Orrella dioscoreae: one gene and its partner. The protein of the gene in region 1 interacts with the protein of each later gene in a pairwise test. Links are inferred from orthologs where the notes say so. Each region holds a gene or a part of one and is shown on either strand. Other genes may lie near its edges. The genes, in order: secD and pheT.

Region 1 (3,189 bases):
GTCAGCGCCAGCGCGAAGTAGTGCAGGCTGGGGCCGCCGAAGAACAGCATGGCCAGCACCATCATCTGCGTCGAACCGTGCGTGATGATGGTGCGCGAGATCGTCTGCGTGATGGCGCCGTCGATCACCTCGACCACGGTGGCCTTGCGCTGCTTGCGGAAGTTCTCGCGGATCCGGTCCATGATGACCACGGACTCGTTCACCGAGTAACCCAGCACGGCCAGCACCCCCGCCAGCACCGCCAGCGAGAATTCCCATTGGAAGAAGGCGAAGAAGCCCAGGATGATCACCACGTCGTGCAGGTTGGCGATCACGCCGGCCACCGCGAACTTCCATTCGAAGCGCATGCCCAGGTAGATCATGATGCCGACCACCACGAAGAGCAGCGCCAGCAGGCCGTTCTCGACCAGCTCATGGCCCACCTGCGGGCCGACGAACTCGACGCGGCGCAACGTGACCGAACTGTCGGCGGCCTGCAGCGCGCCCAGCACGGCCTCGCTCTGGCCGGCCGTGGTCTGGCCCTCTGCCAGCGGCAGGCGGATCATGACGTCGCGCGAGGTGCCGAAGTTCTGCACCTGGAAGTCGGTGTAGCCCAGGCCGGTGACGGCCGTGCGCACCTGGTCCAGCTGGGCGGCCTGCTCATAGCTGACCTCCATCAGCGTGCCGCCGGTGAACTCGATGGACAGGTGGAAGCCTCGGGTGGCGATGAAGAACACCGCCAGGACGAAGGTGATGAAGCTGATCGCGTTCAGCACCACGGCGTGGCGCATGAACGGGATGGTGCGATGGATGCGGAAAAATTCCATGTTGCAAGTTCCGGGTGACGGTCCGGGCGGCACGCGCCGCCCGGCTAACAGGTCGGATCAACGGGGATCGGATCAGCGCTGGGTGGGCTTCCAGACGGTGCCGATGGAAATGCTCTTGAGCTTGCGGCGGTTGCCATACCAGAGGTTGGCCAGCGCGCGCACGCCCACCACGGACGTGAACATGGAGGTCAGGATGCCCAGGCAGTGCACCACCGCGAAGCCGCGCACCGGGCCCGTACCGAAAGCCAGCAGCGCCAGCGCCACGATCAGCGTCGTCAGGTTCGAGTCCAGGATGGTTGCCCAGGCACGCTCGAAGCCATGATGGATGGCCTGCTGCGCCGTCGCGCCATTGCGCAGCTCCTCACGGATCCGCTCGTTGATCAGCACGTTCGCATCGATGGCCATGCCCAGGGTCAGCGCGATGGCCGCGATGCCGGGCAGCGTCAGCGTGGCCTGCAGCATGGACAGCAGCGCCAACAGCAGCAGCACGTTGAAGGTCAGGCCGATGGTCGAGAAGATGCCGAACAGGTGGTAATAAACGATGATGAAGACGGCGATGGCGATGAAGCCGAACAGCGTCGAATAGAAGCCCTTGGCGATGTTGTCCGCGCCCAGGCTCGGGCCGATGGTGCGTTCCTCGATGATTTCCATCGGGGCGGCCAGCGAACCGGCGCGCAGCAGCAGCGCGGTGTCGGCGGCCTCGGTGGCGCTCATGCTGCCCGAGATCTGCACCTGGCCGTTGGGGATTTCCACGCGGATGACCGGCGCCGTGACGACTTCGCCGCGGCCCTTCTCGAACAGCAGGATGGCCATGCGCTTGTTGACGTTCTCGCGCGTGACGTCGCGGAAGATGCGCGCGCCATTGGAGTCCAGCGTCAGGTGCACGGCAGCCTGCTGGCTTTGCTGGTCGCGGCCGGGCTGGGCGTCCTGCAAGTTCTCGCCCGTCAGGATGACCTGGCGGCGCACCAGCAGCGGACGGCCGTCGCGGTCCTGGTAGCGCTCCAGGCCGAAAGGCACGGTGCCGCTGGCCAGCGCGCTTTGCGCGGCGGGGCTGTCGTCCACCATGCGGATTTCCAGCGTGGCGGTGCGGCCCAGCAGTTCCTTGGCACGGGCCACGTCCTGCACGCCGGGCAGCTGGACCACGATGCGGTCGCCGCCCTGCTGCTGGATCACGGGCTCGGCGACGCCAAGCTCGTTGATCCGGTTGTGCAGCGTGGTGATGTTCTGGCGCAGCGCGTTGTTCTGGACGGTGGCGATGGCGGTCTGGCTCAGCACGCCGACCACCTGCGCACGATCGCCTTCCTGGCGCTCGGTGAACTGCAGGTCGGGCATGCGGCCGCGCAGGGCCGACAGCGCAGCGTCACGCACAGTGGCGTCGCTGAAGCTGGCCACCAGCGAGCGGCCGGCACGTTCGACCGTGCCGCCGGCGATCTTCTGGTCGCGCAGGATATTGCGGGCCTCGTTCGAGAGCGCCTCGTAGCGCGAGTTCAGCGCGCCATCCATGTCGACCTGCAGCAGGAAGTGCACGCCGCCGCGCAGGTCCAGGCCCAGCGACATGGGACGGGCACCGATAGCCGTCAGCCAGTTGGGCGAGGCGGGCAGCAGGTTCAGCGCGACCGTGTAGGACGGGTCGGCCGAATCGGGATTCAGGGAGCGCTCGATCAGGTCGCGCGCCTTCAATTGGATGTCGGTCGTGGCAAAGCGCACGCGGACGGTGCCCACGGGCCCGTTCATCTCGAAGCTGGCGCCGGTCGTCTCGAGGCCGGCCTCGGACAACAGCTGCTCGACACGATCGAGCATGGACGCATCCACCTTGACGGTCGACTTGGCGCTGGCCACCTGCACCGCCGGCGATTCGCCGAAGAAATTGGGCAAGGTGTAGAGCAGGCCGATCACCACCGCGATCAGGACGGTGGCGTATTTCCAGAGGGGGTAGCGGTTCATGGAGGAAAACGCAGGTGGTTGACTAACTTGGTAGAGAGGCCTTCGCCCCCATAAGACCTCGGCCCATCAGGGGCGCCGGGAAGCCGGCTTCGCCGGTCCCCCGGCGCCGCCCCCTTGAGGGGGAAGCGCGCAGCGCTTCGGGGGTGGGACTACCACTGGACTATCACAGGGCCTTGATGGTTCCCTTCGGCAGCACCGCGGAAACCGAGGGCTTCTGCACGATCACTTCGACCGGGCGATCGGCCAGGTCAGCCACTTCCACGGTGACGTAGTTGTCGCTGACCTTAGAGACCTTGCCCAGGATGCCACCGGCGGTGACGACTTCGTCACCCTTGGCCAGCTCGGACAGCAGCTGGCGATGGGCCTTCTGGCGCTTCATCTGCGGACGGATCATCAGGAAATAGAGGATCACGAACATCAGGACGATGGGCAGCATGCC
Region 2 (3,337 bases), 890 kb from region 1 along the record:
CGGAATGGGAGGCAGGGCAACGGTAGGGTCGGGTCGAGTCATTGTTCGATTTTAGGCCGCGATGCCCGTCTATGCAGGGATGACAAAAGCCAACAAAACGTATCGTCCGCCGAGGATCCGCAAGGGATCAATCGTCGGCGTCGGAATCGTCCTCGGTGGATGCCGGCAAGCCCGTCTGCTCGACGGAGCTCTTGAGCTTCTGGCTGGCGTGGAACGTTACCACGCGGCGCGCGGCGATGGGAATCGTCTCGCCCGTCTTGGGATTGCGGCCGGGACGCGGCGGCTTGTTGCGCACCTGGAAGTTGCCAAAGCCCGAGAGCTTGACGGTGTCGCCCCTGACCAGCGCATCGCGGATCTCTTCGAAGAAGGTATCCACGATGTCCTTGGCTTCGCGCTTGTTCAAGCCCACGCGCTCGAACAGCAATTCGGCCAGTTCAGCCTTGGTCAGGGTACGGGGGTCGGCAGTGCTCATGTCGGCTCCGGATGATCAGGTGCGCAGGCGCACGCCATGTGCGTTGGCCAGGGCATCGCGCAGGGTCGCCATGCAGGCGTCGACGCGCGCATCTTCCAGCGTGACGACGGGGTCCTGCAGCCAGAAGCGGAACGCCAGGCTCTTGTCGGCGTCGGCGCCGGCCTTGGGGTCGCGCCACACGTCGAAGAGACGCACGTCACGCAGCACCGACAACGCCGGGTCATTGTCCGCCGTGGCGGCAATCGTGTCGAGCAGCGACTGCACGTCTACGCCGGCCGGCACCCACAGCGCCAGGTCGCGCACCACGATGGGCTGGCGCGACAGGTCGTCGGCCTGCGGCACGCGCGCGGGCGTCAGCGCATCCAGCGCGATCTCGAACAGCACGGGCGTGTGCGCCAGCTCGGCCTGCTGCACCCAACGGGGATGCAGTTCGCCGATCCAGCCGGCGGGCGCGCCATCGACGTCGATGCGGGCGCTGCGGCCGGGATGCAGGGCGGGATGCTCGGCGGCGACGAAGCGCACCGCGGACAGGCGCGCGCCGAAGAGCAGCTCCACGTCGCGCTTCACGTCATAGAAGTCGACCTGGCGGCTGGGCAGGCCCCACTGCTCTTCCGCTGCCGTGCCCCAGGCCGCCCCGCCCAGGCGTTGCGGCTGGTGCACGCCACGCACGGACAGGCCACCGGCTTCCACGCGCGGATCGCGGCTGAACACGCGGCCCAGTTCGAACACGCGCACGCGGCTCTGCTTGCGCTTGGCGTTGTGCACGATATTGGCGATCAGGCCGCCCATGAGGCTGCTGCGCATCACGGCCAGCTGGCTGGCGATGGGGTTCAGCAGCTTGATGGGGTCGTCATTGCCGGCGTAGTCACGCTCCCACTCGGCTTCGACGAAGGCGAAGTTGACCACTTCCTGGTAGTCCAGGGCGGCGACGGCGCGGCGCAGCGCGTGCGGGCCGTGCTCGGCCTCGGGCTGCGACAGCATGGTGGCGCGCGCCAGCGGCGGGCGGTCGGGAATGTTCTCGAAGCCGTGGATGCGGGCGACCTCTTCGATCAGGTCTTCCTCGATCTCGATGTCGAAGCGGTACGACGGCGGCGTGACGATGAAGTCCTCGCCTTCCTGCGTGAACGGCAGGCCCAGGCGCGTGAAGACCGATGCGATGTCATCGGTCGACACCGTGATGCCCAGCACGCGGGCGCAACGGGCGGTGCGCAGGCGCACCGGCGCGCGCGCGCCGGCTTCCTTCAGCGTGCCCACGGTCTGGTCGTCCAGCGGGCCGGCCTGGCCGCCGCAGATCTGCTGGATCAGGGCGGTGATGAATTCCAGGTGCTCGGGAATGCTGGCGTAGTCCACGCCACGTTCGAAGCGATGGCTGGCCTCGGAGCCGAAACGCAGGCGGCGCGCGCGGCCGGCAATGGCCTCGGGCCACCAGAACGCGGCCTCGACATAAATGTTGGTGGTGTCCAGCGTGACCGACGTGGCTTGGCCGCCCATGATGCCGGCCAGGCTTTCCACCTGTTCGCCAGCCGCGACGACCCCCATGTCGCCGTCCAGCTCGATGGTCTGGCCGTTCAGCAGTTCCAGCTTCTCGCCTTCGCGCGCCCAGCGCACGGTGAGCTGTTTGGCCGGCAGTTTGTCCAGGTCGAACACGTGCGACGGGCGGCCCAGTTCCAGCATGACGTAGTTGGAGATGTCGACCAGCACCGACACCGAGCGCTGCCCTGCCCGCTCCAGGCGGGTGCGCATCCACTCGGGCGTGGCCGCGCGCGCGTTCACGCCGCGGATGACACGGCCGCCGAAACGGCCGCACAGGCCGGGCGCCTGGATGTCGACGGGAATGACCTCGTCCAGTTCGACCTTGGCCGGCGCGGCTTGCGGCGTCTTCAGCGGCGCGCCCGTCAGGGCAGCCACTTCGCGCGCCACGCCGAGGATCGACAGGCAGTCGGCACGGTTGGGCGTGAGCTTCAGGGTGAAGACGGTGTCGTCCAGCGCCAGGGCATCGCGCAGGTCGCGGCCGGGCGCCAGGTCATCGGCCAGGACCATGAGGCCGCCGTGGTCCTGCGACAGGCCCAGTTCGCGGGCCGAGCACAGCATGCCCGAGGACTGCACGCCACGCATCTTGGCCACGCCGATCTTCATGCCGCCAGGCAGCTCGGCGCCCACGCGCGCCAGCGGCACGACCAGACCGGGCGCCGCGTTGGGCGCGCCGCAGACGATCTGCAGCGGCTCGCCCGAACCGTCGTCGACGCGGCAGACGCGCAGCTTGTCGGCGTCGGGGTGCTGGGTGGTTTCCAGGATACGGGCAACGACGATGCCCGAGAAAGGCGGCGCGGCCGGCACCGCGTCTTCGACCTCGAGGCCCGCCATGGTCAGGCGATGGCCCAACTCGTCCGAGGAAATCGCGGGGTCGACCAGCGTGCGCAGCCAGGATTCAGGAAATTGCATGATCTGCCGTGGAGATTAATCGTTGAACTGACGCAGGAAGCGAAGATCGCCTTCGAAGAACTGGCGCAGGTCGTTCACGCCATAACGCAGCATCGTCAGGCGCTCGAGGCCGGAGCCGAACGCGAAGCCGATGTAGCGCTCGGGATCGAGCCCGAAATTCATCACTACCTGGGGATGCACCTGGCCGCAGCCCGAGATTTCCAGCCAGCGGCCCTTGTTGGGGCCTGACATGAAGCGCATGTCGATCTCGGCCGAGGGCTCGGTGAAGGGGAAGAACGACGGGCGGAAACGCAGCTCCAGGTCGTCGGTCTCGAAGAAGCAGCGCAGGAAATCGGTGTAGACACCCTTCAGGTCCGCGAACGAGATGTCCTCGGCGATCCACAGGCCCTCGACCTGGTGGAACATCGGCGAATGGGTGGCGTC

The links.
Region 2: the proteins of secD (region 1) and pheT interact in binary tests that used the Escherichia coli proteins (3 or more experiments, as listed by UniProt). The link is inferred for Orrella dioscoreae from one-to-one orthologs.

The regions. Positions count from the first base shown.
Region 1 is NZ_LT907988.1:3,635,544-3,638,732, forward strand. What follows is about bases 315-3,189. They hold secD (protein translocase subunit SecD), read right to left. Parts: upstream 2,751-3,189; coding sequence 879-2,750; downstream 315-878. Other genes in these bases: secF (protein translocase subunit SecF), read right to left, coding at 315-806; yajC (preprotein translocase subunit YajC), read right to left, coding at 2,914-3,189. Outside these bases: more of secF, read right to left, coding at 1-314. UniProt on the Escherichia coli protein: Part of the Sec protein translocase complex. Interacts with the SecYEG preprotein conducting channel. SecDF uses the proton motive force (PMF) to complete protein translocation after the ATP-dependent function of SecA.
Region 2 is NZ_LT907988.1:2,742,142-2,745,478, forward strand. Bases 202-3,224 are described here. They hold pheT (phenylalanine--tRNA ligase subunit beta), read right to left. Parts: upstream 2,915-3,224; coding sequence 488-2,914; downstream 202-487. Other genes in these bases: ODI_RS12825 (integration host factor subunit alpha), read right to left, coding at 202-472; pheS (phenylalanine--tRNA ligase subunit alpha), read right to left, coding at 2,930-3,224. Outside these bases: ODI_RS12820 (MerR family transcriptional regulator), read right to left, coding at 1-42; more of ODI_RS12825, read right to left, coding at 128-201; more of pheS, read right to left, coding at 3,225-3,337.